2 linked regions of the Sphaerotilus montanus genome follow. Each later gene encodes a partner of the first gene's protein in a complex. Links are inferred from orthologs where the notes say so. Each region holds a gene or a part of one and is shown in the gene's direction. Other genes may lie near its edges. The genes, in order: BDD16_RS04035 and dapF.

Region 1 (14,704 bases):
CCAGGCGCCCAGCACGGTGGGGATCATCGACAGCGCGAGCAGCCAGTAGGTGTTGCGCAGGACACGGTTGCGCTCGGCAACACTGGGCATGGCCACAGCACCGAAGCCGTGGGTATGGAACAGATCAGACATGGCAGAGATTCCTTGAAAAACGACAGGGTCGCGCCCGGGAACGGGGCATGCGACAAAGAGAACCGGCAGAAGGCGAGGACACCGGCCCGGCAGCGGGCACGCAGGAGGTGTCAGACGCGCCGGGATGGCGGACGCAGCAACCCGTCGAGACAGGGCGCAGGATGGCCAGCATGCAGCACCGGGCGTGGCGGCAGGTGCTCGCCAAGGTACAGCGGGAGAGCGGGCACGCTGCCGGGCAGCAGCGGCACATCGGCCAGTTCGACCGCGCCACCGGGTTCCGCCATGGGCAGAGGATCGTTCGGCACCCGCTCGCCGGAGGGCAGAGAGGGCAAAGGCGCACAGCAGGGACTGTCGGCGACGGCGACACGCTCCACCAGATGCACCGCCATCACCGCCGCCCGCGCCGCGCCGGACAAGCCGGCACAGAGCAGCAGCAGCGCAGCGAACAGGGTGAACAGCAGTCGGCGGGACATGGTGGCCGAGTGTAGCGGAGTGCCCCTCACCGTGCAGAGGCGGTGGCCAGCGGGGGGTCGGTGTGCTCCCAGCGCCGCCGCGCCGCCATCACCATGGTCGGATACGGCGACTGGCCACGGCTGCCGTTGTAGCGCCCGAGCGCCATGAACAGGTCGCCCTTCTCGCGGTCGAGGTAGTGGCGCAGGATCACGCAGCCGAAGCGCAGATTGGTCTGCATGTGGAACAGCCGGCTGGCGTCGCCGTCACCGATCAGACGCGCCCAGAAGGGCATCACCTGCATGTAGCTGCGCGCGCCGACGCTGGAGATGGCGTACTTGCGGAACCCGCTTTCCACCTCGATCAGCCCGAGCACCAGCGCAGTGTCGAGCCCGGCACGGCGGCTTTCGTACCAGACGGTTTCGAGGAATTCGCGCCGGACGCTGAACTCCGGCTTGCGCCTGGCCAGCCGCTGGCTCATCGCGCCCAGCCAGCGCAGGTGGACCAGCCGGGCGTCCATCGACGCAAATTCGAGCCGCGGCGGCGCACCCTCCCCCGCCACGGCCGATGCCAGCGCCGTGCGCACCGAATCAGCCAGGGGCTCCTCGGCCTGACCGCCGGCCTGCGCCGGCGGTGTCCAGCCCGCCAGGCCGACGCTGCCCGCCCAGGCCAGCAGCGTCCGGCGGGTCGGTGTCATGCCTGCAGGCGGGCCTTGACGAAGGCCGCGACCTCACCCGTCGGCACCTTGGTCGCGGCGGCGTCGCGGCGGCCCTGGTATTCGAGCTGGCCTTCCTTGAGCCCGCGGTCGGACAGCACCACGCGGTGCGGCACGCCGATCAGCTCCCAGTCCGCGAACATCGCGCCCGGGCGCTCGCCGCGGTCGTCGAGCATCACGTCGATGCCGGCAGCCTGCAGTTCGTCGTGCAGCGCGTCGGCGGCGGCCTTCACGTCGGCCGAGCGGTCGTAGCCGATCGGGCAGATCGCCACCGTGAACGGCGCGATCGCGTCCGGCCAGACGATGCCGCGGGCGTCGTGCGCCTGCTCGATCGCCGCGCCCAGGATGCGCGTCACGCCGATGCCGTAGCAGCCCATCTCGAAGTGCGCTGGCTTGCCGGTCTCGTCGAGGAAGGTCGCGTTCATGGCCTTGGAGTACTTGGTGCCGAGGTAGAACACATGGCCGACCTCGATGCCGCGCTGGATCGCCAGCACGCCCTGCCCGTCCGGCGACGGATCGCCCGCGACGACGTTGCGGATGTCGGCAACGAGGTCCGGCTCGGGCAGGTCGCGGCCCCAGTTCACGCCGGTCAGGTGGAAGTCGGGCTCGTTGGCGCCGCAGACGAAGTCCGCCATGTTCGCCACCGTGCGGTCGGCGATGACCTTGACCGGCTTCTTCAGGCCGATCGGGCCGAGGTAGCCGGGCTTGCAACCAAAGTGGTCCTCGATCTCGCCGAGCGTGGCGAAGCGGAAGCCGCCCTTGAGCCCCTCGACCTTGCCGACCTTGACCTCGTTCATGTCGTGGTCGCCGCGCAGCAGCAGCAGCCACACGGTGGAGCCGACGATGTCACCCTTGTCGTTGACCTCGTCCGTGGCCATGACCAGCGACTTGACGGTCTGCGCCAGCGGCAGGTCCAGCAGCACGGCCACGTCGGCGCAAGTGCTCTTGCCCGGCGTCGCAGTCTTGGTCAGGGCCTGTGTCGCCGCACCACGTTCGCTCGACAGCGCCACGGCTTCGGCCAGCTCGATGTTGGCCGCGTAGTCGCTGGTCGGGCAGTAGACGATCGCGTCTTCACCGGTGTCGGCGATGACCTGGAACTCGTGCGACAGGTCACCGCCGATCGCGCCGGTGTCGGCGGCCACGGCGCGGTACTGCAGGCCGAAGCGGTCGAAGATGCGCTTGTAGGCGGCGAACATCGTCTCGTAGCTCTTCGCCGCCGCGGCCGGGTTGCGGTCGAAGGAGTACGCGTCCTTCATCGTGAACTCGCGCCCGCGCATGATGCCGAAGCGCGGCCGGCGCTCGTCGCGGAACTTGGTCTGGATGTGGTAGAAGTTTTTCGGCAGCTGCTTGTAGCTGCGCAGCTCCTGGCGCGCCACGTCGGTGACGACTTCCTCGCTGGTCGGCTGGATGATGAAGTCGCGGCCGTGCCGGTCCTTCACGCGCATCAGCTCCGGGCCCATCTTGTCGAAGCGGCCCGTCTCCTGCCACAGCTCGGCCGGCTGCACCACCGGCATCAGCATCTCCACGGCGCCCGCGCGGCCCATCTCCTCGCGGATGATGGCCTCGACCTTGCGGATCACGCGCAAGCCCATGGGCATGTAGTTGTAGATGCCCGCACCGAGGCGCTTGATCATGCCGGCGCGCATCATGAGCTGGTGGCTGACCACCTCGGCGTCGGCGGGGGCTTCTTTCTGGGTGGCGATGAAGAACTGGGAGGCTTTCATGGGGCGGGCAGCAGGCTCTGGACAGACTGGGGAGATATCACTGTTCTTGTCGGGTGATACGCGGGGTTGCGATCACCAAGCCCAGTGCAATAATGAATCCAACGTGAAAATTGGGGTCTGATTATGCTTGACCGTGAAGGCTTCCGGCCCAACGTCGGCATCGTCCTGCTCAACCAGCGGAACCAGGTGTTCTGGGGCAAACGCATCCGCACCCACTCCTGGCAGTTCCCGCAAGGTGGCATCAAGTATGGTGAATCGCCAGAGCAGGCGATGTTCCGAGAGCTCCACGAAGAGGTGGGGTTGTTTCCTGAACATGTGCGCATTCTCGCGCGCACACGTGACTGGCTGCGGTACGAGGTACCGGAGCATTTCATCCGCCGCGACGCGCGGGGGCATTACCGCGGGCAGAAGCAGATCTGGTTCCTGCTGCAGCTCACCGGCCGCGACAGCGACATGAACCTGCGCGCCTCCACGCACCCGGAGTTCGACGCCTGGCGCTGGCACGATTACTGGGTGCCGCTGGACGTGGTGATCGAGTTCAAGCGCGACGTCTACCAGATGGCGCTCACGGAACTCGCGCGCTTCCTGCCACCGAGACCCAGCGGCCACGTCAACCGTTTCCTGCGCAGCGGCATGCGAGCACGGCGTGACGAGTGTGCAGGCAGCGAGGACGGGTTCGAAGAGATCCCCCAGACCCACGAAGCCCGCAGCGTCGATGCCGCAGAGCTGGTCCGGGAGGAGCCGGAGCACCTGGTCGCCAAGCTCTCAGGCAGCGTCTGAGCGTTCCAGTCCGGCAGGCACGCGCGGCAGCCAGCGGACAGCGGCCTCCGCGCTCACCGGCCGGCTGAACAGGAAGCCCTGCGCCACCTGGCAATCCAGTTCGCGCAGCAGCGCCAGCTGCCCGCGCGTTTCCACCCCCTCGACCACGATGTCGAGCTCCAGCGCCCGCGACAGGGTCAGGATCGAGCGAAGCACTTCCAGATCCCGCGTCGAATGTTCGAGATCGGCGATGAAGCTGCGGTCGACCTTCAGCTCGTCCAGCGGGTAGCGCCGCAGGCAGGACAGCGACGAGTGCCCGGTGCCGAAATCGTCGATCGACACCCGCAGGCCGGCCTGCCGGATCTGGCGCAGCTGCTGGTGCGCACTCTCCGGATCGGCCATCAGCGCGCTCTCGGTCAGCTCGATGACGAAGCGGGACGGATCCAGCCCGTGTTCGGCCAGCAGCCGTGCCATCAGGCCGGCCAGTCCCGGATGCCGGAACTGCGCGGCCGAGACATTGATCGACATGCGCGGCACCTGGTAGCCCGCCGCCTGCCACGCCACCACCTGGCGGCAGGCCTCGCGCGCCACCCACAGGCCGATGCCGTCGATCAGGCCATTGCGCTCGGCCACCGGGATGAAGGCCGCCGGCATCAGCCACGCGCCACCCGGACGCTGCCAGCGCACCAGCGGCTCGACACCGACCACTTCGCCTGTCACCAGATGGACCTGCGGCTGGTAGAGCAGGCGCAGCTCGTCGCGCTCGATGGCCCAGCGCAGGCCCATCTCCAGCTGCAGCTGCTGGTCCATCTTCAGCTGCAGCTCGCTCGTGTAGAAGTGGTAGGTGCGCTTGCCCTTGGCCTTGGCGGCGTACATCGCCACGTCGGCCACCTGCAGCAGCGTGGCGCTGTCGCGCCCGTTGGCCGGGAACATGCCGACCCCCAGACTGGCCCCCACGTAGAGCACCCGGTCCGACATGGCCATCGGCGCACCGAGCAGCTCGACCACCCGGCGGGCCATCGCCTCGGCCTCGGCCAGGCTGCTGTGCTCGATCAGCACGGCGAACTCGTCGCCCCCCAGCCGCGCCACCGTGTCGCAGCCGCGCAGGCAGTCGCGCAGGCGCTGCGCGATCAGCTGCAGCAACTCGTCGCCCACGGCGTGGCCGAGCGTGTCGTTGATGAGCTTGAACTCGTCGAGGTCGATGAACATCACGGCCAGCTGCTCGCCGCGCTCGCTGGCGCGCCCGATGGCCTGGCGAACCCGGTCATTGAACAGGAAACGGTTGGGCAGGCCGGTCAGGTCGTCGTGGGTCGCGAGGTATTCGATGCGGCGCTGCGAGGCCTCGTAGCGGCCCGGATCGCTGTAGACACCGATGTAGTGCTGCACGGCCCCCTGTTCGTCCGGCACGGCATTGATCGACAGGAAGGCCAGGCGCATCTGGCCGTCGCGGTGGCGGTTCCAGATCTCGCCCTGCCACCAGCCCCGGCTGTCCAGCGCGCGGTGCATGTCCTCGTAGAACGCCACCCCATGCTGCCCGGACGCCAGCAGCCGGGTGCGCTGGCCGACCACCTCGCGGCTCGTGTAGCCCGTGTCCCGCTCGAAGGCGGCGTTCACGACCTGGATGACATGGTCGGCGTCGGTGATCACCACGCTCTCGCCCGTGCGGTCGAACAGCCGGGCCGCCAGCCGCATCTGCACCTCGGCCTGGCGGTGCTGCGTGATGTCGCGGTGGACCCAGATGTGGCCCATCGCCTCTCCGGCCACGTGGATCGGGATGAAGTCGCGCACCATGACCGCCCCCCCCTGCATCGCCACCTCCTCGCCATGCACCGGCTGGTCGGCGTGCACGATGGCGACCAGCCGCGCGGCGGCGGCTTGCGGGTCGGCGTAGGCCCCGCACAGCAGCGGCAGCATCTGCTGCGCCGACAGGCCGCGCAGCGACTCCGGCGACCGGGACAAGCGGAACAGATCGCAGAACGCCTGGTTGACGAACTCGACCGCGCAGTGGCGGTCCTGCACCAGCAAGCCCGAGTGCAGCTTGTCGAGAATGGTGTGGATGCGTTCGGACGCCGGGGAAACGAGGGTCTCTGGAGACAGCATGCAAGAGGGCGCGGGGGAGCGATCAGGGGGGTGGAACTGCAGAAGAAACCGTGGCGCGCATTTTCCGCACTTCAGGTACTTGCCGATACCAGCTTTGTTCCTGACCGAGTCAATTTCACACGCGGCGCCGGTTCAGCAGGGCCAGACCGATGCCCACGCCCACCAGCGCCAGCACCAGCGCCGGCGTGATCGCCTCGCCGAGCAGCCAGCCCGCACACAGCGTGCCGAACACCGGGGTGAGGAACACGAAGGCCTGCACCTTGGTCGCCGGGTAGCGCGTGAGGAGCCAGAACCAGAGCAGGTAGCTGGCGAAGGTCACCACGACACCCTGGTAGAAAAGCGCGCCCAGCGCCAGCCCGCTCCAGTGCGCCGGCCAGGCCGAGCCGCTGACGACCGCCGCGATCGGCGAGAGCACGGCCGCCACCCCGAGCTGGTAGGCCAGCGTCACCTCCGAGGAGGCGCTGCGCAGCGCCGACAGCCGGATCGTCACCGTGGTCAGTCCCCACAGCAGCGCCGCGCCGAGGATCATCAGATCGCCCTTCCACGAGCCACCGACGGCCCCCTCGCCGAAGGCCATCGCGATCGAGCCGAACGCGACCAGCAGCCCGCCGAACTGCATTGGCGCCAGCCGCTCGCCCTGGTGCGCGGCAGCGAGCACGAGGGCGACGATGAAGGGGGAGGTGTTGATGAAGACGACTCCGCGCGCGGCCGTCGTGTACTGCAGCCCGACGAAGGCAAGGCCGAACTCCACCGCGAACAGCAGCCCGCACAGCAGCCCCGGCCACCCGGTCCCGTCGGTGAACGACCAGCGGATGCCGCGCCAGCGCATCCAGCCCAGCAGGAGCATGAACGCCACGACGCTGCGGATCGCCAGTTGCACCAGCACCGGCACCTCCGGCATCGCGGCCTTGATCGAGACCTGGTTCAGGCCCCACAGGAAACAGCACAGCAGCAAGCTGAGCACGGCGGTGGAGTCGAGGTGTGCGTGGCGCACGGGAGCCGTCGTGGTCATCGTCGAAGAATAAAAGTGTGGAGTCAGCCGATAGGCCGGATTCTGTGCGGTGGGTTGCCCCACCGTGACCGCCATTCATCTGGGCCGGGGGTCACCCACCCGGCTCGGTGCCACCTACCCGCCAGCTCAGCGAGCCGCCTCAATGCTGGCCTATTTGGTGTTGCTGCGCGTAGAGATTGCCCGTTTCACCCGGACTGAACCGGCTCGTCTCTGTTGCTCTGATCCTCGCCTCACGGCGGAGAGGCGTTACCTCCTACGCTGCTCCATGCAGTCCGGACCTTCCTCCAGTGCGGCCTTTCGGCGATTGCACCAGCGGCGGTCTGGCTGGCTCCACGGGGGGGATTGTCCCACAGCGGTCGGGAAGCGCCTCAGGGTTTCCTGGCCGCCGCCTTCGTCAGCTCGGCGTTGTGCGCATCGATCCGGGCATTGCAGGCGTTCACGGCCCGGCGCAACTCGTCCTGCTGGGTGGCGCAGCGCTGGAGCTGCTGGCGGTCCGCGAGGTGCGCGTCCAGCATCTCGCGGTAGGTCAGACCGGCCTTGAGCGCGACGGGCGCAGCGCACGGAGCCAGCAGCGCCGCCGAAGGTTCGCACTTGAGCGAGGCAGGAACCTGCGCGGCCGGGTGCGTCGCACAGCCTGTCAGGGCCACGGCCACCAGCGGGAACATGCCGACAACGACGAAACGGGGAATGTGGTGCATCGCCATCCTCCTGCTCAGCGGGCCGCCGGGCGGCTGGTGCTGACCCGGTTGAGCCGGGTCACGGCGTCGTCCGGCACGGGCGCCTGCATGCAGTTCAGCCCCGCCTGCAGCCGCTGGAGCTGGCCCTGCAGCGTGACGAGCCGGGCCTCGCGGCGGTTCAGTTCCTCGCGGGCCAGACCGATGCTGGCGGAGGCGAGCGCCAGACGCACCCGCTGGAGTTCGGCGTCGTTGGACGGGCGCTGGCTGCTGAGCGTCACCAGCCGCTCCTGCACCTCGTCGAAGGCTTCGGCCATCTCCATCTTCTGCTCGTCGAAGGCCTTGCGCTGGGCGGCCAGGCGCGCTTCGTGTTCCGCCTGCTGCGCCAGCAGCGCATCGGCGAGTTGCTGGCGGGCAACGGTCTGCGCGGCGAGGGCCGCCTGACCGGACGCCTCCAGCGCATGCAGCTTCGCGCGGGTGTCCTCCAGCCGGGCGGCGCCAATGCCATGGCCGATCCAGCCGGCCACCAGCAGGGCGATCGTCGGCGCGACGAGGCGGATCGGGCTGGGCATAGGGGGAAGTCTCCCGAGGGTGCTGTGGTGATGCCGGATGTTACGGAGGATCCCCGGCCAAATCGGTGAGGATTGGTGTTCAGCCAACCGGCACGGCCAGACGGAACCCCAGGTCGTTGCGCGCCGAGGAGCGGCTGCGCTCCAGTCGACTGGCCGAGCGCAGCGTGTGCGCATGGCTGTTCCACGCCCCGCCGCGCACCACGCGGTCCTCGCTGCGCCCGTTCTGGGCGCACCACTCCATGACATTGCCATGCATCTGGTAGAGCCCCCAGGCATTCGGCTCGAACGAGCGCACTGGCACCGTCTGGCGCGGCTGGCGGTGTTCGTGGTGGGCGAGGTCGGGAGACACCGGCCCGTCGCCCCAGTGGTACACGGTGGCGGTGCCAGCCCGGCAGGCGTATTCCCACTGCGCCTCGGTCGGCAGCATGGCGTTCAGGCCCGGCACGCGGCGGTTGAGTTCGGACAGGAAGCGCACGTGCACCGCATCCCAGCTCACCTGCTCCACCGGCAGATCGTCACCACGGAACCGGCTGGGCTGCTGGCCGGTCACCGCCTGCCAGAGGGCCTGGCTGCAGGCGGTGTCCGCCAGCCAGAACGGCTGGTCGATGCCCACCGTGCGGCGCCACTCGTCCTGCTTGCGCCCAGGCTCGCTCGCGGGCGAGCCCATGCCGAACTCGCCGGCCGCGATGTGGCGCAGCCGCTGCGACACCGGCCCCAGCGCCAGTTCGGCCCAGTACCCCCAGACGTCCTGCCCGAACGCAGCGGCCCAGACCGGTTGGTCCGGTGGAATGTGCGGGCTCGAACAGCCCGGTCCCTGACCATGGATAGTCATGTAGTGGAATCTCCCAATCCCTGCAGAACGGAGTCAAGCCTGGGAGCCCCCGCTCCCCCGACCTGAATCAATTCGCGGAACCGGATTGAACCACTGACGGAGCCTGGCGGCCGCAGGTCAGTTGCCCCATGACCCCCTCATTCGAGGGGGTTGACTCAATGACAACGCGCAGCAGCAACCGGCTCGACCGCCCGTTCGCTCATCCACACCTCGACGCGGCGGTTGCGCTCGCGGCCGGACGGCGTGTCGTTGCTCGCCACGGGTGCGGCCGAACCGTAGCCCTGCACCGCGGACGCCTTGAGCCCGTAGGTGCCCAGATCGCGGGCCACCGACTGCGCGCGCTGCACCGAGATCGTCAGGTTGGCACAGGGATCGCCCTGCCCGTCCGAGAAGCCCAGCAGCATCAGGTGCTGCGAGGGGCCGATGCGGCTTTCCAGCAGGCGCGTGATGCGGGACATGTCGCGCAGGGCCTTGTTGTCGAGCTGGTCCACGCCCGGCTTGAAGCGCAGGTTGACCGCCAGCCGGCGCGCGCCGCGCGTCAGCCGGACGTACTCGGCCGGCAATGCCTCGACCGCGGCGGCACCGACGCCTTCGTCCGCCTCGGGAATCTGGCCGATGTAGCCCTCGGCCTGCGCGAGCTTCTGGGCCTCGTCGGAGACGGCGAAGTCGGCCAGCTTGCGCACCAGCGGCGGCGCGTTGCGCGCCACGTAGAAGTACAGCCGGCGCGAGAGCGCGTAGTCCTCGGTCGCGACCGTGAAGCGGCTCGGGCGCAGGGCGTTGGCCGTGCCGTCGGCCACTGCCAGCGTCTTGGCCTGGCGGGCATAGGGCAGTCCGACGAAGCCGATCGCCTGCGGGTCCGCGGCGACCGCGTCGGCGAGCGCGCGGCTGTCCTCGTGCCGGTGGGCGGCGGCGACCAGCGGCTGCTTGTCGAGCACCAGTGAGCGGAAAGTGTCCCAGGTGCCGGACTTGTCGTCGCGGGCGTGGACGGTGACCGGACCGGCCGGGCCGCCCACGGCCGCCCAGTCGCTGACGCGGCCGCTGAACAGGTCGCGGATCTGCGCGATCGACAGGCGCTGCAGCGGGTTGCTCGGGTGGACGATGACCGCCACGCCGTCAAGCGCGATGACGTACTCGCTGCCTTCGGCGGCCAGATCGCCGAGCTGGCTGGTGGTCTTCAGCTCGTCGGCCTTGATGGCGCGCGAGGCCATGCCGATGTCGGCCGTGCCCGCCGCCAGCGACTGGAAGGCGGTCGCCGTGCCGTGGGCCTGCAGCTCGACACGCAGGCTGGCGCCATCGGGGCGGCGGCCGGTCAGGACACTGTCCTCGGCGCTGGCGCCGGGCTGGCGCTCGACGCTGGTGTAGCCCTCGCGGGCCAGGAAGGCCTTGACCAGGGCCGGGGCCAGCGCCGCACCGACCGTGTTGGAGCCGTGCAGGCGGATGGTGCTGCCGCCGTCGCCCTTGCCGGAAGGCGGGCCGGAGGCCGCGACCACCGCTGCCGCGGACACCGCCACCGCAGGCGCAGCCGAGGTCGCCGGGGCGCGGTGCAGCCACCACCACAGCGCCGCGCCGACCAGCAGCAGCGCCAGCAGCGGCAGCAGCCACTTCAGCGGCGACGCGGACCGCAGCGCGCCCGCAGGCGCCATCAGCGTGGCACCGCACTCGCTGCAGCGGCCGCCGCTGGCGTCGAGCGCCTGCGGCTGGCCACTGGCGGCGAGCCGGCAGGACTCGGGGAGGTTGGTGCAGACACCGTGTGTCTGGATCTGGGTCATGGGGTGGGTCCTGTCACAGTCGCAATCAAGCGGAATCAAGCGGGAAGAAGATGCATGGCGGTCTGGACGGCCGCAGACCAGCGCTGGCGCAGTCCGTCGGGGTCCTCGGGCGATGGGGCGGCGAGCAGCTGCGCCACGCGGCGCTGCATCACGTCGCGCAGCCGGTCCGGGCGGACCGGGGAGGCGCGCAGCGCGGCGTCCACGTCCTCCTGCAGCCAGCAGCGCACGGGCTCGGGCATGCCGATCGCGGCGGCGTCCCAGTGCGCGCCGAGCACGACACGGTCGGCCTCGAAGCCCTCGCCGTCCAGCCGCACCAGCACCACGCCCGCGCCCAGGTCCTCGCGTACGAGGCCCAGCGCCTCGCCCAGCAGCAGCAGGCCGGGGCGGTGGTCGGGCGCGTGGTCCGCGGCAGCGGGTTCGGGCGCCTGCAGGCCACGCAGGGCGGCCAGCGGCACCGGCGCGATCTGGCGGCGCCACACCACGCTGCTGGCGGCCGGGCTGTGCGGTGCCGCCAGCCGCACGTCCAGGGTGCCGCCCGGCCACGGCATCGGCAGGGCCTGCAGCGACACCCGCAGCGCCTCCACCGCGGCCCGCTGCAATTCCGCCGGATCCACCGGCTCTGCGGCTTCCGCGCCTGCCGCGGCGGGCGGCACCGGCAGCGCAGGCAACAGCGCCAGTGGCAGCCGCAGGGTGTCGGTGATGTCCGGTGGCGTGTCCGCGGTGTGCGTCGTGTCCGTCGACCACGCACCGGCGCCCGCCTGCATTCCCAGACGCTGCAGCGCCACAGGCCGGGCGGCTGGATCGTCCTGCCAGGCCCGCGCCAGCGCCAGCAGGGCCCCTTGCGCGGCCGAGGCCACCACCGACGGCGCCAGCCGCTGCGTGCTGGTGGCCAGCAGGCGCGCACAGCCCGCCCGCTCGCCCAGGTGCTGGGCCAGCTGGCGGAAACCGGCGCCATCGCCCAGCCGCGTGAACAGATCAGCGCGCAGATAGGCCACCGATTCGCGCTGCGCCGCTTCCGCCAGCACCCAGGTCTGGCCCAGCGCGCGCACCTGCTCGCGGGTGTCGAGGCGCAGCGAGAACCCGTCACCGGACGCAGGCGGGGCGAGCGCGGCGGTGGCCGCTTCGTCCGCCTCGCCGGCCAGCGCCGCCAGCGACAGCTCGGTGGCGTCGACCATGTCCTGCAGATCGGCCAGCTCGGCGCGCAGCGCCGCCCACTGCCGGCGCAGCAGCGCGGTGTGCGCCTGCGCGGTGCTGGCCTGGGCCCAGGCCTGCAGGCGCAGCGCGAAGGCATGCAGATCGCCTTCACGCGGGCCGAACCAGCGCCCCGGTGCGGGCGCCGCCACCTCGGCATCGATCTGCGCCTGCAGCCCCGCCACCTGGCGGTCGTCGCGGGCCTGTCGGGCGTCCAGATCGTGCAGCCGGGCGTCGGCCTGCGCAACCTGGGCGGCCACCCGGGCCACCCCATCGCGCAGCGCGAGGTGGCCGAGCCGCCAGTCCTGCCACAGCGCGGTCTCGATCCCGGCCCGCACCGCCGCAGCACGCTGGCGCAAGGCCGAGGCAGGCACCGCGAAGGCCGCCGCCAGCCCGGCCCCGCCGAACCGCTCCGCGAGCCCGAGCGCGAACAGCCGGCGCAGTTCCTCCCGGCGCTGTGCTGGCGCGCAGTGTTGAACGAGTTGCAGGTAGTGGGCCGCGAGGCGCTGCCACTCCTGTTGCGCGGCGGCGAGGGTCGGTGGCGGCGGGCTGGCCGTGGCCTCCGGCGACGCGCCAGGCCAGGCCTGCGGATCCTCCGGCAGTCCCGCGTCCGCCGCGGCCCGGAGCGCAGCAGGCTGGTTCACATAGCCCAGGCCCGGCCGCCAGTGGTCGAAGCGCAGTTGCGCCAGCAGCCGCAGCATCAGCGCATGCCCGAGGTGGCGCTGCACCGCGACCAGGTCGCTGCGCCACTCCGCCAGGCCCCAGAGCGCGAACTCGCCGCGCGGCGCGGACACCTGTCCGGCCGCTGTGGCCGGCGCGGCGTCGGTCCAGGCCTGCAGCAGCCACTGCGCCTGCCGCTCCTGGCGCAGGGCGGCATCGGTTTCACGCGTGCCGCGTTCGTCGACCGGCGTGGACAGCCAGCAACGGTCGAAGCCCGGCGGCACGGCCTCGGCGCGCTGCTGCAGCGCGGCCAGCAGGGGCGTCTGCTCCGACAGCGTCAGGTGCAGTTGGAGACGGGCGGGCGGCACCAGCGCCCGCAAGGCGTCCAGCACGCCCAGCAGCAGGCCGAGCCCGACCGGCTCGCCGGGATGCGCGATCAGGTGGATGGCCGGCGGGCCCCCGGCGCCATCAGCGCCATCAGCGTCCCGGGCCAGGCGCGTGACGCTGGACAGCGCCGCCAGGATCTCGGCACGGCCGACCTCGAACTGCGTCGAGGCCAGCAGCAGGCGCTGCGCCCGCGGAGGCGCCAGACTGCGCCCGGCCAGACACCAGCCGGGGGCCTCGTCGTCGTGCAGGCTGGCGTCGGTGTCGATCAGCAGCACGGGCGCGGCCGGGGTCGCAGTGGCCGTGCGGGCGCGGGCCAGACCCGGGCTCGCCACGCCAGCCGTGTCGATCTGGCGGCGACGTTCCATCGCCTGCCAGACGCGCACGCCGGTACCACCGAGCCCGATGAAGATGTGGTGCATGTGGGGAAAGCGCCCGGAGAGAGAAAAACGGTGAAGGAAGCGCCTGCACATGGCCATGCCCGGCGCCGGCGCCACTGTGGTACGGCCATGTATCAATCTCGTGACAGCTCACCCCGTGAGCCAGCGGGTCACGGACCTGTCACATTGAAAATCCAGCGCGCGGGGCGCTGGCCTGAAGATTGCGCTGGGTCAAGAATGCTGCACTGCGTCATGGCGTGGTCACGGCGATCGGGAACGCTGCGTGCATGCTCTGGCACAGGAGAATCCCGCCATGTCCCGACCTGCACTCGCCGATTCCATGCTCCCCCTGTCAGGCCGCCGCGGTCTGGTGCTCGGGGTGGCCAATGCCCACAGCATCGCCTGGGGCTGCGCCGAGGCCCTCCACGCGCAGGGCGCTGCGCTGGTGCTGTCCTGCCTCAACGAGAAGGCCCGCCCCTGGGTCCAGCCGCTGGCCGACACGCTCGGCGCACCGCTGATCGACTGCAACGTCGAGGTCGAAGGCGAACTGGAGCACCTGGTCGCCCAGGCGGTCGAGACGCTGGGCGGCCTCGACTTCGTCATCCACTCCATCGCCTGGGCGCCGCTGGCCGAGCTGCACGGCCGGGTCATCGACAGCAGCGCCGCCGGCTTCGCCCGGGCGATGACGGTGTCCTGCCACTCGCTGGCGGCCCTCGCCCGGCTGTGCGAGCCGCACCTGGGCGCCGGCTCCGCGCTGGTGACGATGACCTACCATGGCGCCGAGGAAGCCATTCCGCACTACGGGCTGATGGGCCCGGTGAAGGCCGCGCTGGAGTCGACCGTGCGTTACCTGGCGGTCGAACTCGGCGCCAAGGGGGTGCGGGTGCACGCCGTCTCGCCGGGGCCGGTGCCGACCCGCGCCGCCTCGGGCATCGAGGATTTCGACGACCTGATGGCAACCGCGGCCGCCGAATCGCCGCTGCGCCGGCTGGTCACGCTCGACGAGATCGGCGCGCTGACCGCCTTCCTCGTCGGCCCGGGTGCCAGCGGCATGACGGGCCAGACCATCTACGTGGACGCCGGCTTCCATGCCGTGCGCTGAACCAGCATGAACGACACCATGATCACCAACCGCACCTACGACGAGATGCCTCTCGGCGCCAGCGCCAGCATCGTGCGCACGCTGACGCAGGACGACATCCTCGCCTTCGCGCTCGTCTCGGGCGATGTCAACCCGGCCCACGTCGACGCCGAGTACGCCAACGCCACCCGCTTCCACGGCACCATCGCCCACGGCATGTGGGCCGGCGCGCTGATCTCGACGCTGCTGGGCACCCACTTCCCCGGCCC
Region 2 (14,846 bases), 1.1 Mb from region 1 along the record:
GCGTGCGGCGGTGATCGGCGCGGACTTGTCGGCCATCACCACCGGCGTGGACACCAGCGCGACAGACTTGCGCGGCGCACGGCGGCGGGGGGCGGCAGGAACTACGGCATCGGCGCGCGTCTTGACAGTCATGGGGACTCCTGGGAAATCATCCTTGTTCGATGACACCATGATGAAAACGCAGCGCCCTGGCGTCCTTGCGCTCCATCAATTCCTGGCCGGATGGGCAAACCCTGACCTGGCACAAGACCACGCCCCAGCCGTCCCGCAGCGACAATCGTGGATTGTTCATCTGCGCCGCCCGCAGCGGACCGCCCCATGCAAGCACTCGGTACCCCCCATTCCCCGAACGCGACCCGCGTCATGCTGCTTGGCAGCGGTGAACTCGGCAAGGAAGTCCTGATCGCGCTGCAGCGCCTGGGCGTCGAGACCATCGCCGTCGACCGCTACGAGCACGCCCCCGGCCAGCAAGTCGCGCACCACGCCCGCACCATCGCCATGAGCGACCCGGCCGCGCTGCGTGCCCTGATCGAGGCCGAGCGCCCGGACGTCGTCGTGCCCGAGATCGAGGCCATCGCCACCCAGACGCTCGAAGCGCTGGAAGCCGAGGGCGTCGTGCGCGTCATTCCCACCGCCCGCGCCGCCCGGCTGACGATGGACCGCGAGGGCATCCGCCGCCTGGCCGCCGAGACGCTCGGCCTGCCGACCAGCCCCTACCAGTTCTGCGATTCGCTCGACGAGCTGCAGGCCGCGATCGACGGTGGCATCGGCTACCCCTGCGTTGTCAAGCCGGTGATGAGCAGCTCCGGCAAGGGCCAGAGCAAGCTCGACGGCCCTGCCGATGTGGCGCAAGCCTGGGACTACGCGATGGCGGGCGGCCGGGTCAGCCACGGCCGCGTCATCGTCGAGGGCTTCATCGACTTCGACTACGAGATCACCCAGCTCACCGTGCGCGCCCTCGGGGCGGACGGCCAGGTCGAGACCCACTTCTGCGACCCGATCGGCCACGTTCAGGTCAGCGGCGACTATGTGGAAAGCTGGCAGCCGCACCCGATGCACCCCGCCGCGCTGGAGGAATCCCGCCGCATCGCCAAGGCCGTCACCGACAACCTCGGCGGCCAGGGGCTGTTCGGCGTGGAGCTGTTCGTCAAGGGCGCCCAGGTCTGGTTCAGCGAGGTCAGCCCGCGCCCGCACGACACCGGCATGGTCACGATGATCACCCAGTGGCAGAACGAGTTCGAGCTGCACGCCCGCGCCATCCTCGGCCTGCCGGTGAGCACCGCGCTGAAGAGCCCGGGCGCCAGCGCGGTGATCTACGGCGGCGTCGAAGCGACCGGCATCGTGTTCGACGGCGTGGACGAAGCGCTGCGCGTGCCGAACTCGGAAGTCCGCCTGTTCGGCAAGCCGGAGAGCTTCGTCAAGCGCCGCATGGGCGTGGCGCTGGTGCATGACGCGGACGTGGAAACGGCGCGGGTCCAGGCCAGGCTGGCAGCGTCGAAGGTGCGGCCGCGGGCGGTGTGAGCGGCTTGCCGCCACAATGGAGCCCTTTTCTGTCCCAACGACCACCGCCCCATGTCCACGTCTGACACCCCGATCGTCCCTGAAGAGGCTGCACAGCCCGTCGCCGAGTCCATCGCCGAGCCCGTCGCGGATGCCGCTGTCGAGCCCGCGGCGGAACCGGTCGCGGACGCCGCCGTGGTCGAGGCTGCGGCCGTGGCCAAGGTGCCCGAGATGACCCCGTCGGAGTGCGCCCGCCAGCTCAAGGACCGCTTCCCCGCGCTGTTCGCCGGCAACGTCGCCAAGCCGCTGAAGCTGCGCATCCAGGCCGACATCAAGGAACGCGCGCCGGGCGTGTTCACCAAGGCGGTGATGTCGGCGTTCCTGCGCCGCCACACCGGCACGACCGCCTACCTGATCGCGCTGACCAAGGCCGAGCACCGCTTCGACCTCGACGGCCAGCCGGCGGGCGAGATCACCGACGAGCACCGCCAGGTCGCCCAGGAAGAGCTGGACCGCCGCCGCGCCGTGCACCAGGAGCGCCGCGTCAAGGAAGCCGAAGCCGAACGCGCCAACCGGGACAAGGCCCGCGCCGAGGAACGTGCCGCCCAGACCCAGCAGCGCGAAGAGCAGGAGCTGCAGGAGCAGAAGCGCCGCAACCGCGCACAGCTGCTGCGCGACTTCGAGAAGACCACGCTCACGCGGGCGAACTTCTGCGTGCTCAAGGGGCTGCCGGAGTCGGATCTGGACCGCGTGCTGGAGATCGCGCGCAAGGAGGCTGCCGAGGCCCCGGCGCCCCAGGCGGACCGCCCGCATGCGCCGCGTGGCGATCGGCGCGACCAGCGCCCGGCCGGCCCGCGGCGCGACGGTGATCGCCCGGCGCCGGGCCAGGGCCGTCCGCCGCGCCGCTGATCTATCGACACCGGAGGGCAGGAACTGAGCCGGAAGAAGCCCCGGTTCCTCTGCCAGTTTCCGGCGCCATGGTCGTCAGTCTGGTGTCAGCATGAATGAAACCGTCCGATCCGGGCGGTTTCTTCATTCTTCACACCTCATCTCGACTGGACTGCCATGAAGCGAATTCAGTTTCTGTCCGCTGCGATCCTGGCGCTTGCGGCGACCGGTGCCGCCCACGCCAACGACCCGAAGGCGACCATCGCCGATCTGGATGCGCGGCTCACCCGCATCGGCGCCGCCCGGCTGGAGGGCACCGACACCGTCGGTGGCAAGACCGTCCCCGCGCTCTACTTCGGCGACCGCAAGATCAACAACAACTACGACGTCGTCGACGCCGTGCGCAAGGCCCACAGCGCCACCGCCACGGTCTTCGTCAAGGACGGCGACGAGTTCGTGCGCGTCAGCACCAACGTGCTGACCCCCGAAGGCAAGCGTGGCGTCGGCACCCAGCTGGCCCGCAACGCCGCCTACGAGGCGGTGAGCAAGGGGGGCACGTACTGCGGCCCGATCGACGTGCTCGGCACCCCCTTCGACGCCTGCTACCACCCGATCAAGGACGCGGGCGGCAAGATCATCGGCGTCAGCTACATCGGCCACAAGAAGTGATGTCCCCCTGCGGCCGCATGCCGTGGCCGCGCTCCACGGAGTACGCCCATGAAACGCATTCACCACGCCCGTGACGCCGCCGGGCGACTGGGGCTGAGCGCGCAGCTGCACCTGGCGTTCGCGCTGGTGGTGCTGCTGACGATCGCGGTCGGCGCTGTCGGACTGTTCGGACTGCACCACGTCGGTACGGAAACGAACGCGCTGTCCGAAAAATGGCTGCCCGGCGTCGGGCGGATCGCCTCGGCCCGCGCGGCGGTGATCGAGGCCCGCGACGTCGAGATCCGCCACAGCCGCACCGAAGACCGCAGCTACCACGCGGAATACGAAGAGAAGATCGGCGCCGCGATGAAGACCGCCGACCAGGCGCTGCTGGACTACGGCCAGCAGGTCAGCGGTGACCAGGAAGCCGGCCTGCTCGCCGAGGTCCGCAAGCACTGGGAGGCCTACCTGAAGTCCCAGCAGCGCGTGATCGCCCTGGGGCGCGACAAGCAGCACCAGGACGCAGCCGACATCAGCGACGGTGCCTCCAGCACCCACGTCGACGCACTGCTGGGCGCGCTTGAAGCGCTGTCCACCTACAACTTCGAGGGCAGCCACACCACGAGCGAGCGGGCCAGCACCGTCAAGGCGATGGCGTGGAAAGGCATGCTCGGGCTGCTGGGCTGCGCCGTGGTGGCGGGGGTCGGCATGGCTTCGCTGTTCGTGCGGCGGCTGCGCAGGCAGCTGGGCGGCGAGCCGGCCACGGCCGTGGCGGTGGCGCGTGCCGTGGCCGCGGGCGATCTGGGCAGTCCGGTACCCGTGAATCCGGGAGACACCGAAAGCCTGATGGCACAGTTGCAGTCGATGCAGACCGCGCTGGTGCGGGCCGTCAGCGCGGTGCGCGAAGGATCGGAGCAGGTAGCAGCCACCAGCGGCCGCATCGCCCAGAGCAACCGCGACCTGTCCTCGCGCACCGAGGAGCAGGCCGCCGCGCTCGAACAGACGGCGGCCACCATGGAGCAGCTCGGCACCACCGTCCAGCACAACGCCCAGAATGCCCTGCAGGCCAGCGAGGTGGCCCGAGCCTCGTCACAAATCGCGGCCGAGGGCGGCGCGGTCGTGACCCAGGTGGTGGTGACGATGAAGGGCATCCACGAAGCGTCGCGCAAGATCTCCGAGATCATCGGCGTCATCGACGGCATCGCCTTCCAGACCAACATCCTCGCGCTCAACGCGGCGGTCGAGGCGGCGCGGGCCGGCGAGCAGGGCCGCGGCTTCGCGGTGGTCGCCGCCGAAGTGCGGTCGCTGGCGCTGCGCAGCGCGGATGCCGCGCGGGAGATCAAGTCGCTGATTTCCGTCAGCGTCGAGCGGGTCGAGCAAGGGTCGAGCCAGGTCGACCAGGCGGGCCGCAAGATGCAGGAGATCGTGGACTCGATCCAGCGCGTGGCGTCACTGGTCGGCGAGATCAGCACCGCCAGCGCCGAGCAGAGCACCGGCGTGGCGCAGGTCGGTCAGGCTGTCTCGCAGATGGACCAGGCCACGCAGCAGAACGCCGCGCTCGTCAACCAGGGGACGGCCTCCGCCGAGAGCCTGGCGGAGCAGGCGCAGGGGCTGGTCGATGCGGTGGCGGTGTTCCGCATGGAGTCGCACGGGCACCACTGACATCTGCACAGCCGATACAAGAAAGGGGCCGCAGATCGCGGCCCCTTTTTCCTTGCCTCTGACAGCGCGGGCCGTGGCGGGCCCGCCAGCACTCACAGCCCGGCAGCAGCGCGCAGCGCCTGTGCCTTGTCCGTGCGCTCCCACGTGAACTCCGGCTCCTCCCGCCCGAAGTGCCCGTACGCGGCGGTCTTCGTGTAGATCGGCCGCAGCAGATCCAGCATCTGGATGATCCCGCGCGGACGCAGGTCGAAGAACTCGTTGACCAGCGCGGCGATCTTCTCGTCCGGGATCACGCCCGTGCCTTCGGTGTAGACCGTCACGTTCATCGGCCGCGCCACGCCGATCGCGTAGGCCACCTGGATCTGGCACTGCTTGGCCAGCCCCGCCGCCACGATGTTCTTCGCCACGTAGCGCGCCGCATACGCCGCCGAGCGGTCCACCTTGGTCGGATCCTTGCCCGAGAACGCGCCGCCGCCGTGCGGGCACGCGCCGCCGTAGGTGTCGACGATGATCTTGCGGCCGGTCAGGCCACAGTCGCCTTGCGGGCCACCGATGACGAAGCGGCCGGTCGGGTTGATCAGGAACTTGGTGTCCGCGGTGATCCACTCCTTCGGCAGCACCGGCTTGATCAGCTCCTCGCGGATCGCCTCAATGAACGAAGCCTTCATCGTCGTCTGCGTCGCGCTCTGGTCCGGGTCGTGCTGGGTGGAGAGCACCACCGTGTCGATCGAGTGCGGCTTGCCATCGACGTAGCGCATCGTCACCTGGCCCTTGGCGTCCGGGCGCAGGAAGGGCATGCGGCCGTCCTTGCGGAGCTGGGCCTGGCGCTCGACGAGGCGGTGCGCGTAGTAGATCGGCGCGGGCATCAGCTCCGGCGTCTCGTCGCAGGCGTAGCCGAACATCAGGCCCTGGTCACCGGCGCCGGTGTTCAGGTGGTCGTCGCTCGCGTGGTCGACGCCCTGCGCGATGTCGTTCGACTGCTTGTCGTAGGCCACCAGCACCGCGCAGCCCTTGTAGTCGATGCCGTACTCGGTGTTGTCGTAGCCGATGCGCTTGATGGTGTCGCGGGCGACCTGGATGTAGTCGACGTGCGCGTTGGTCGTGATCTCGCCCGCCAGCACGACGAGGCCCGTGTTGCACAGCGTCTCGGCGGCCACGCGGCTGCGCGGGTCCTGTTCGAAGATCGCGTCGAGGATCGCGTCGGAGATCTGGTCGGCGACCTTGTCGGGGTGACCTTCCGAGACGGATTCGGATGTGAAGAGGAAATCGTTCGCCACTTATAAACTCCTGAAGTCGGACAAGCTGATCGGGGCGTGTCGCCGTGCTATTCGGGAGCCTGCGGCGAACGCTTTAGCGGTTTGGTTCAACTTCAGCACTTCTCATTGAGAAATCTGGAAGAAGCGTGCCTGATTCGACGTCGTGGTGTCGGCTCCGGCCCGTCGCCCCGCAAGTTGTTCCTTAACTCGGCGAACTTTCAATTCTAGCCCTGCCCCCAGCATCGTGATTTCAACCCTGTTCCGAGTGGGCGCACGCACGCCCCTGCCCCTGCTGCACGCCATCGGCGGGCTGCTGGGCTGGCTGGCCTGGCTGGGTTCGCCCACCTACCGCCGCCGCCTGCGTGACCACGTGGCCCAGGCCGGTGTGCCGTGGCCAGCGGCGCGCCCGGCGATCGCCTCGGCCGGCCGCATGGTGGCGGAGCTGCCCTGGCTGTGGAGCCGCGGCCCCGACGAGCGCCTGGGCGATCTGGTGCGCTGGGAAGGGGTGGATCTGCTGGAGGCAACACTGGCCGAAGGCCGCGGGCTGGTGCTGCTGACGCCGCACCTGGGCTGTTTCGAGATCATCGGCCAGGCCTACGCCGAACGCTTCGGCGCCCGGTATCCGATGACCGCGCTGTACCGCCCGGCCCGCAAGGCCTGGCTGCGCGATCTGGTGGCGCAGTCCCGCAACCGGGCCGGCCTGGAGATGGCGCCGGCCACGCTGGCCGGGGTGCGCCAGATGATCCGAGCGCTGCGCAAGGGCGGCACGATCGGCCTGCTGCCGGACCAGGTGCCGCCCGAGGGCATGGGCGTGTGGGCGCCGTTCTTCGGCCGCGAGGCTTACACGATGACGCTGGCGACGCGGCTGGTGGCGCAGACCGGCGCCCACTGGCTGCTGCTGAGCTGCGAGCGGCTGCCGGCCGGGCGTGGCTTCGTGGTCCGCGTCAGCCCGCCGGCCGAGCCGCTGCCCGACGCACGCGCGGAGCCGGACCCCGACCGGCTGGCCGCACTGGGCGCGGGTGTGGTCAATCGCGCGATGGAAACACTGATCCGCCAGAATCCCGGCCAGTACCTCTGGGGCTACCACCGCTACAAGGCGCCTCGGCCGATCGACACCCCTGCCCCAACGCCGACCGACCCCGCATGAAATCGTTCCTCTCCCGCGCTGGCGCCCATGCGGTGCTGGGCATGCTGTGGCTGCTGCACTGGCTGCCGATGGGCGCGCAACACCGGCTAGGCCTGGGGCTGGGTGCGCTGCTGTGGAAGTTCGGCAAGTCACGCCGGCGCATCGCGCTGCGCAACCTCGAACTCTGCATGCCCGAGAAGCCCCTCGCCGAGCGCGAGGCCATCGCCCGCGCCCACTTCGGCTGGCTGGGCCGCAGCTTCCTGGAGCGAGGCGTGCTCTGGTACGCCTCGCGTGAACGCCTGCAGCGGCTGATCCACGTCGAAGGCGACGTGAAGCTCGCCGAGCGCAGCGACCGCCCGGTGATGTGGCTCGTGCCGCACTTCCTGGCGCTGGACGCGGTCGGCATCGGCCTGCTGCTCAACCAGACGCGCCACGCCGGCTCGATCTACCAGGCCCAGACCAACCCCGTCTTCGACGCCGCCGTGCGCCGCGGCCGGCTGCGCTTCGGTGGCGTGGAGGTGTATGCGCGGCAGGAAGGCGCACGGGCGCTGATGCGGGCGATCAAGCGCGGGGATGCGTTCTTCAACCTGCCGGACATGGATTTCGGCGCGAAGGACGCGGCCTTCGTGCCCTTCTTCGGCGTGCCGGCGGCGACGCTGCTGGCGCCGTCGCGCATGGCGCACCTGCTGAACATGACCGTGCAGCCGGTGGTCGGCGAGATGCTGCCGGGTGGCCAGGGCTGGCGCATGCGCGTGCTCGACCCCTGGCCCGATTTCCCGACAGCGGATGCCGAGGCCGACACGGCGCGCATCAACCGCTGGATCGAGGAGGAGGTGCGCAAGATGCCGGAGCAGTATCTGTGGGTGCACAAGCGGTTCAAGACGCGGCCGGTGGGGGAGGCGGGGTTGTATTGAGCTACACTTCCCAACTTAACGAGATTGACGAAATGTCGAGCCCAAAGGGGAAGTAGCACATGCTTGCGGTAATGCTCGACTCTGATCCATCGACTGTCTCAACTGCATACGAAGAGATGCGTTCGGCGTACTTGGAATACGCCAGGAGCGTGATCTGCGGACCAAGTGCCGCAGAGGCAGATGCGTATGAGGGCTATCGAAAAGCAGTCAAGACATCCATGCTTTTGCTGCTTGCGAGCACACAGCAAAAGCATGCACTTCCACGCGGAGACAAAGGACTCGGGCACGCTCATCGCAATACCTCGCGTGGATTTTTCAGTCAGACCAAGGTCAACGGCCGCAACGCGCCATGACACACGGCACCTCAGTCATCCCCACCATGAAACCCCACACGACTGAAACCCCGACGTCTTCCGCCATTCCACGCCGAAGCACACGCGCCGCCCAACCTTCGCCCTACCTGAGTGCCTCCGAAACCAGCACCCTGCTCCATGCCAGTCTCGACAGCCGCCTGCGCCGCCTCGATCAGGCCGACATGATGACCACCGACGAAGCCGCCGCCCTGCTCGGCACGAGTCGTGTGACCGTCAACGCCTGGATCAACAAGGGTCGCTGCATCGGGCTGACGCAGACCAAGCGCGGCTTCAAGGTGCCGCGCTGGCAGTTCGAGCCGGCGCTCTGGGACCACCTGCCCGTCATCGGTCAGGCACTGGGATTGCACGAAGGCTGGGCACTGCTGAACTTCTTCGAGACACCGCACGGCGGCCTCGAAGGACTGACGCCGCGACAGGCACTGGAACAGGGTCAGGCCGAGCGCGTGCTCGACGTGGCCCGGGCGGAAGGCGCGTGAACCGCGACCTTCCCGCATGAAACTGAGCGACCTCACCTACTGCCAGGAACACACCCTCCCGCGGCTGCATTCGATGTACCGCATCCAGCGCACGCGCCGCACAGCTTGCACCGTAGCCATCGGCGCGGTGCGCCTGCCACCGACCGGACTGCTGACCGGCCGGTTCGACCTGCCAAACGCTCCCGTCGGGTACTTCGCGGAAGAGCCGGAAACGGCAGCCTATGAAACCCTCGCGCGGCGAGAGGCCAAGGCACTCTCGATGACGGACCTGGAGACGCGCAGCCTGCTGTGGGTGCAACTGACCGAGCCCGTCACGCTGCTGGATCTGCGTCCGCACACACCAACATGGCCGGTGCTGACCTCACTGCGTTTCGCCTGCACGCAGGAACTGGCCAGTGACGCCGCCCATCATGGCTATGCCGGACTGGTCTACCGATCGGCACAGCATTACGACCATGATTGCTACACGCTGTTTGCACCCGCTGTCGGCCTGCTGCGCCGCGTGGAAAGCACCCCGCTGGTTGACCGCCCCACGGGCGGACTGCATCGCCTGATGCGCGACGTGGCCCGTGGCGCGCAAATGGCGTTTGTCCCCTGAGCCCCGCGATAATTCCCCCATGACCGCCCGCCCCCCCCTCCCCTTCACCAAGATGCACGGCCTCGGCAACGACTTCGTCGTGCTGGACGCCACCCGCGCGCCGCTCGACCTGAGCGAGGCCGATCTGCGCTTCATCGGCGACCGGCGCTTCGGCATCGGCGCGGACCAGATCCTCGTGGTCGAGCCAGCCCGCGCCGCCGACGCCGATTTCCGCTACCGGATCTTCAACGGCGCGACGGGCGAGGAGGTCGAGCACTGCGGCAATGGCGCGCGCTGCTTCATGCGCTATGTGCGCGACCACGGGCTGACAGACCGCGACACCGTGCGTGTCGAGACGATGAACAACCGCATCGTGCTGGAGATGACGCCGGACGGCCGGGTCACCGTGGACATGAACCAGCCGATCTTCGCGCCCGCGCAGATCCCGTTCGAGCCCACCGGGCTGGCACCGCGGCTGGTCAACGGCTTCGAACTCTGGCCACTGGCGAACCCGGCCGATCCCGCGCAGGTGGTCGAGGTCGCAGCCGTGTCGATGGGCAACCCACACGCCGTGCAGCGTGTCGAGAACGTGGACACCGCGCCCGTCGCCGAAGTCGGACCGTGGGTCGAGGCGCATGCAACTTTTCCGCGCAAGGTCAACGCTGGCTTCCTGCAGGTCGTCGACCGCGGCCATGTCCGGCTGCGCGTGTACGAACGCGGCGCAGGCGAGACGCTGGCCTGCGGAACCGGGGCGTGTGCCGCGGTGGTCGCCGGTATCCGGCTGGGCTGGCTGGACGCGGTGGTCGACGTGGACACCCGCGGCGGGCAGCTCACCATCGCCTGGGACGGCATCGGCCACAGCGTGCGCATGACCGGGCCAGCCGTGACGGTATTCGAAGGCACCGTGGCGTTCCCGGACCGAGATTGCCGGTTCACTTGATTCCGGCAATGAAGGCTGGTCCCTGACCGGCTTTTCCTGCGCATTGCCGCAAAACCCTGCGATACCCTGCTGCCCATGAGCACGCAGGGCATCTCCGAAATCGACATCGCCAGCTACCTGGTCCGCACGCCCGGTTTTTTCGAGCGGCACGCCGAACTGCTGACCCACGTCGAACTGGCCAATCCGCACGGCCCGCGGGCGGTGTCGCTGCAGCAACGCCAGATGGAGATGCTGCGCGAGCGCATCCGCGGCCTGGAACGGCGGCTGATGGACATGATCCGCCACGGCCAGGACAACGCCGCATTGACCGACCGCCTGCACCAGTGGGTGTGCGCGCTGATGCTGGTGACCGACCCGCGCGACATCCCCGACATGCTGGTGATCGACCTGCAGGAACAGTTCCAGATCCCGCAGGTCGCCATGCGGCTGTGGGACGTGGCACCAGCCTATGCCAGCGAGCCGGTGGCCCGCAGCGTCGGGCCGGATCTGCAACGCTTCGCCTCCAGCCTGCGCACACCGTATTGCGGCGCCAACACCACCTTCGAGGCGGTGCGCTGGCTCGGCCATCCTTCGGCCGTGGCGTCGCTGGCGCTGCTGCCGCTGCGGCGCAGCTACTCGGGACCGGCGTTCGGCATGCTGGTGCTCGGCTCGCCCGACCCGACCCGCTACACGCCCGAGATGGGCACCGACATCCTGATGCGCATCAGTGAACTCGCCAGCGCCGCGGTGACGCGGCTGCTGCCCACGGCAGACTGAACGCGATCAGCGCTCCACCGGCGCGGCGACGGTCTCGGCGTCTGCAGCCACGTACATCGACGACAGCGCCACGGTTTCGACCGCCGCCACGGCCGTGACATCCGACACCGGCTGCGGTGCAGCACCAAGCAGGTGGTGACGTCCACCACCGTGCCCACCACCGTGCCCACCACCGTGCCCACCACCGTGCCCACCACCGTGCCCACCGCCGTGTCCACCGCCACGCCCCCCGAACCCGCCACCCGGCCCGCAGACGCTGAGCACCGGCGACATCACGCAGCACCCCGTCGTTGCCACCACCAGCAAGGCCAGCGAGCCGGCCCGAACCACATCGCGCATCTGCATCTGCATCAGGAATCCCCTCAGGACATGAACGTCTCGTGGAACAACGTCCGGCAGGGACTCACGTTGACCCAGACTCCCGCAAGGCCAGCACCAGCGTGAAGACTGCCGGGTCGTCGAGCAGATCCTGGTGCGCACGGCCAGGCTGGTGGATGGGCGCCGCGCCGTCCAGCGTCGCGCAGCGCGGCGGAAAGGTGACGTTGTCGCACGCACTCCAGACGCAGATGAACCGCGCCCGCCACGCCGCCGATTCGCTGGCCGCCAGCCCCTGCAGCCACGGGCTGTCCCGGCGCATCTGGATCGCGTTGGGCCGCCGCCCGAAGCGGGCGAGCCAGGTGCCGCGGTGCGGCGTGCCGATCGTCAGGACGTGGTGGACACGGGCATCTGTCGCCGCAGCGTCCTCCCCGCGCAGCAGCCGCGACCGCCGCCACGCGCGCACCGCCAGACCACCCATGCTGTGGCAGACCACCAGCGGCGCCTGCCCGGTGGCGCGCTGGAGCTGCACCAGCGCGGCGTCGATCTGGTCCGCATAGTCTTCGATCGAGCAGAACACCGGCTCCAGGCTCACGCTGACAACCGGGACGCCCAGCGCCTGCAGCCGCGGATACCACGGGTTCCAGAAGCCGCGGTTGCACAGGTAGCCGTGGACCAGCAGCACGCCGCGCCCGCCCGTGCCCGCCCCGGTCGGCGTGTCCGGCCAGCGCTGGCTGGCAAACGGCATTGCCCAGCCGAAGGCCAGGGTCGACGACCACAGCTCGCGCGCCCAGGCCCGGCACCGCGCTGCCACGCTCGGCCGCGGCGCCGGATCCTGGCCGTGGACCGCCGCCGCCATCGCCTGCTCCAGCGCGAGGGCCAGCGCATTCAGGCCCAGCAGCGCCAGCACCGGCCCGAGCGTGGCGCCGAGGCCGAACCCCTGCCGGAAACACCAGCCAACCCAGCCGGCCACGCCCAGCGCACCGACCAGCCCGATCCACCGCAACAGGCGCGCGAGCACCCCGGCCTCAACCCGGCCGCACGAGCTGCGCCAGCGCGGCACGGATCGACGCCGGAATGGCCACCGGGCGCTGCGTCGCGGTGTCCACGAACACATGCACCATGCGGCCGACCGCGCAGGCGTCCGGCGCGCCCGGCTTGAACAGGCCGGTCTCGTAGGTCACCGAGGAGTTGCCGAGCTTGACCACCGCCACGCCGATGTCCACCTCGCCCGGGTAGGCAACCGGGGCGAAGAAATCGCATTCGGAGCGCACGATGAAGCCGACCACGTCGCCGCGGTGGATGTCGAGCTGGCCCTCGGCAATGAGGTAGGCGTTGATGACGCTGTCGAAGTACTGGTAGTAGATGGCGTTGTTGACATGGCCGTAGCAGTCGTTGTCGGTCCAGCGGGTGGTGACGCGGTGGTGGTGGGGGAAGTCGGCGGAGGTGGGGCGGGGAGCAGACACGGCAACAGTCCAGAGGGTAGAGGCCAGAATTGTCATCCGGCACAGGATGCCGGACCGTGATCTCCCCCGCCATCCTCCAGGCCATCTCCACACCCACACCCCGCTTGAACACCGGCACCCGCACTGAACCCGCGGAACAGCGCCTCGACCTCCTGCGGCGACCGATCCGGCACGCTGCCCAGCCACCAGACCAGCAACTGGAACAGCGCGCCGGCCAGGCAATGCGCCCTGGCGCGGGCCGGCCAGTCGGCGTCGAGGCGAAGGCCCAGGTCCTGCTCGACCAGTTCCACCAGCATCTCGCGGAAGCGTTCCTGCACGATCTGCCCGGAGCGCCGCCCGAGCAGCGCCCGGAACACCTGCTGCTGCGCGTGCACATGGCGATCAGTCCCCCCAGGAAGGCGAGCGGCTCGGCGAGGCTGCCGCGCAGCAGCGCCTCCTTGTTGGGAAAGTGCAGGTAGAAGGTGGAACGGCCGATGTCGGCACGCACGCACAGGGCCTGCACGTCGATGTCGTCCCAGCCGCGCTCGACCAGCAGCGCCAGCAGGGCGTCGCGCAGCGCCTCGCGGGTGCGACGGACACGGCGATCGGGACGGACGGGCACAGGTTCAGGGACAGACATGGGGCACTACCGGAGGCGATGCTGGACACGCAGGCGGGACGTGTCCGGTTCCGGACCAAGACAGCGCCGGTGATCTGGCGCCGCACGCGGCCGGCCACGACCATCGTGGACACCTCCCCATTATTGGACACGCTGTCCACCTGCCGCGATGCCGAAACTGCCCCACCTGTCCCCCTTGTCCAGCCCGCCCGGCCTGCCCGCGCTTCCTGCAGCGCGACCTGCCCTTCCTGCTGCTGGGGGCGGCAACGCTCGGGGCGACGCAGTGGGCGGCGACGGGGCTCGCCACCCAGCTCGCCCTCACGCGCGGTCAGGCGCTGGCTGGCTGGCCGCTGCTGCCGGCGGTGGGCGTGTCGCTGCTGCTCACCGACGGGCTCTGGTACGCCGTGCACCGCTACAGCCACGAAAGCCGCAGCCGCCTCGGGCAGTTCCTGTGGCGCGTGCATGTGGCGCACCACCTGCCGCAACAGGTCTACGTGCTGATGCACGCGATCGGCCATCCGCTGAACGCGGTCCTCGTGCGGGCGCTGCTGGCGCTGCCGCCCTGCTGGCTGGGCTTAGCACCCGAAGCGGTGTTCGTGGCGGGCGTGGTCACCGGCTTCCAGGGGCTGGTGTCGCATTTCAACGTGGACAGCCGGGTCGGCCCGCTGAACCACCTGCTGGTCGGCACCGAGCTGCACCGCTACCACCACAGCGCCGACCCGGCCGAGGCGGGCAACTACGGCGCCGTGCTGTCGGTGTGGGACCAGCTCTTCGGCACCTTCGTCTACCGGCCCGGCGCTGCCCCCGCAGCACTCGGCGTGGCCGATCCCCAGGCCCACCCGCGCGACACCCAGATCGCTGCCGTCCTGCGGGAACCCTGGCGTCCGCTCAGCCGGAACTGGACAAACTGAACCCTTGCCCCCTACGCTGTCGCCGCTGGCGCACCAACCGGGGGAACACACATGCCAACCGATCTGCTCGTCATCACCGAGGTGATGCTCCTCTCAGGCGCCCTGGGCGGCCTGGTGAACGGCTTCCTGTCCGAGGCGCCCGAGACGGCGCGGCTGGCGTGGTGGAAGCACGTCGTCATCGGCATCACGGCGGCCTTCATGGTGCCGCTGTTCCTGGCGATGATCTCGGCCGACCTGATCGACAAGATCCGCGGCACGGCGGGCCAGGCGGGCAACCCGGTGCTGCTGCTGAACCTGGCGGGCTTCTGTCTGGTGGCCGCGGTGTCGTCGCGGGCCTTCATCGGCTCGCTGACCGAGCGGCTGATGCGCGAGGTGCGCGACGCCCGCGCCCAGGCGGACGCCGCCACCACCACCGCCGAGCAGGCCCGCCAGCGCGCCA

Evidence for each region.
Region 2: the proteins of BDD16_RS04035 (region 1) and dapF are in contact, whole or in part, in a solved structure (PDB 5YGU), measured with the Escherichia coli proteins. The link is inferred for Sphaerotilus montanus from one-to-one orthologs.

The regions. Positions count from the first base shown.
Region 1 is NZ_JACCFH010000001.1:909,715-924,418, forward strand. Bases 2,147-4,972 are described here. They hold BDD16_RS04035 (RNA pyrophosphohydrolase), read left to right. Parts: upstream 2,147-3,144; coding sequence 3,145-3,801; downstream 3,802-4,972. Other genes in these bases: BDD16_RS04030 (proline--tRNA ligase), read right to left, coding at 2,147-3,021; BDD16_RS04040 (putative bifunctional diguanylate cyclase/phosphodiesterase), read right to left, coding at 3,787-4,972. Also shown: BDD16_RS04015 (Bax inhibitor-1/YccA family protein), read right to left, coding at 1-132; BDD16_RS04020 (hypothetical protein), read right to left, coding at 243-605; BDD16_RS04025 (lytic transglycosylase domain-containing protein), read right to left, coding at 632-1,279; more of BDD16_RS04030, read right to left, coding at 1,276-2,146; more of BDD16_RS04040, read right to left, coding at 4,973-5,880; BDD16_RS04045 (DMT family transporter), read right to left, coding at 5,996-6,892; Rz1-like lysis system protein LysC, read right to left, coding at 7,261-7,590; BDD16_RS04060 (hypothetical protein), read right to left, coding at 7,605-8,138; BDD16_RS04065 (formylglycine-generating enzyme family protein), read right to left, coding at 8,218-8,970; BDD16_RS04070 (substrate-binding domain-containing protein), read right to left, coding at 9,126-10,739; BDD16_RS04075 (hypothetical protein), read right to left, coding at 10,775-13,396; enoyl-ACP reductase FabI, read left to right, coding at 13,668-14,456; BDD16_RS04085 (bifunctional enoyl-CoA hydratase/phosphate acetyltransferase), read left to right, coding at 14,463-14,704. UniProt on the Escherichia coli protein: Master regulator of 5'-end-dependent mRNA decay.
Region 2 is NZ_JACCFH010000001.1:2,003,687-2,018,532, reverse strand. What follows is about bases 8,444-11,411. They hold dapF (diaminopimelate epimerase), read left to right. Parts: upstream 8,444-9,461; coding sequence 9,462-10,361; downstream 10,362-11,411. Other genes in these bases: BDD16_RS09120 (hypothetical protein), read right to left, coding at 11,124-11,411; BDD16_RS09125 (DUF484 family protein), read left to right, coding at 10,437-11,117; BDD16_RS09135 (RES family NAD+ phosphorylase), read left to right, coding at 8,861-9,442; BDD16_RS09140 (helix-turn-helix domain-containing protein), read left to right, coding at 8,444-8,844. In the rest of the region: ppk2 (polyphosphate kinase 2), read right to left, coding at 1-132; purT (formate-dependent phosphoribosylglycinamide formyltransferase), read left to right, coding at 319-1,521; BDD16_RS09170 (ProQ/FINO family protein), read left to right, coding at 1,573-2,409; BDD16_RS09165 (Cache 3/Cache 2 fusion domain-containing protein), read left to right, coding at 2,566-3,057; BDD16_RS23300 (methyl-accepting chemotaxis protein), read left to right, coding at 3,106-4,698; metK (methionine adenosyltransferase), read right to left, coding at 4,791-5,975; BDD16_RS09150 (lysophospholipid acyltransferase family protein), read left to right, coding at 6,202-7,101; BDD16_RS09145 (LpxL/LpxP family acyltransferase), read left to right, coding at 7,098-7,994; more of BDD16_RS09140, read left to right, coding at 8,374-8,443; more of BDD16_RS09120, read right to left, coding at 11,412-11,468; BDD16_RS09115 (esterase/lipase family protein), read right to left, coding at 11,521-12,453; BDD16_RS09110 (acyl-CoA thioesterase), read right to left, coding at 12,461-12,898; BDD16_RS09105 (hypothetical protein), read right to left, coding at 12,931-13,272; BDD16_RS09095 (sterol desaturase family protein), read left to right, coding at 13,865-14,407; BDD16_RS09090 (YEATS-associated helix-containing protein), read left to right, coding at 14,459-14,846. UniProt on the Escherichia coli protein: Involved in the succinylase branch of the L-lysine biosynthesis and in the biosynthesis of the pentapeptide incorporated in the peptidoglycan moiety. Catalyzes the stereoinversion of LL-2,6-diaminopimelate (L,L-DAP) to meso-diaminopimelate (meso-DAP).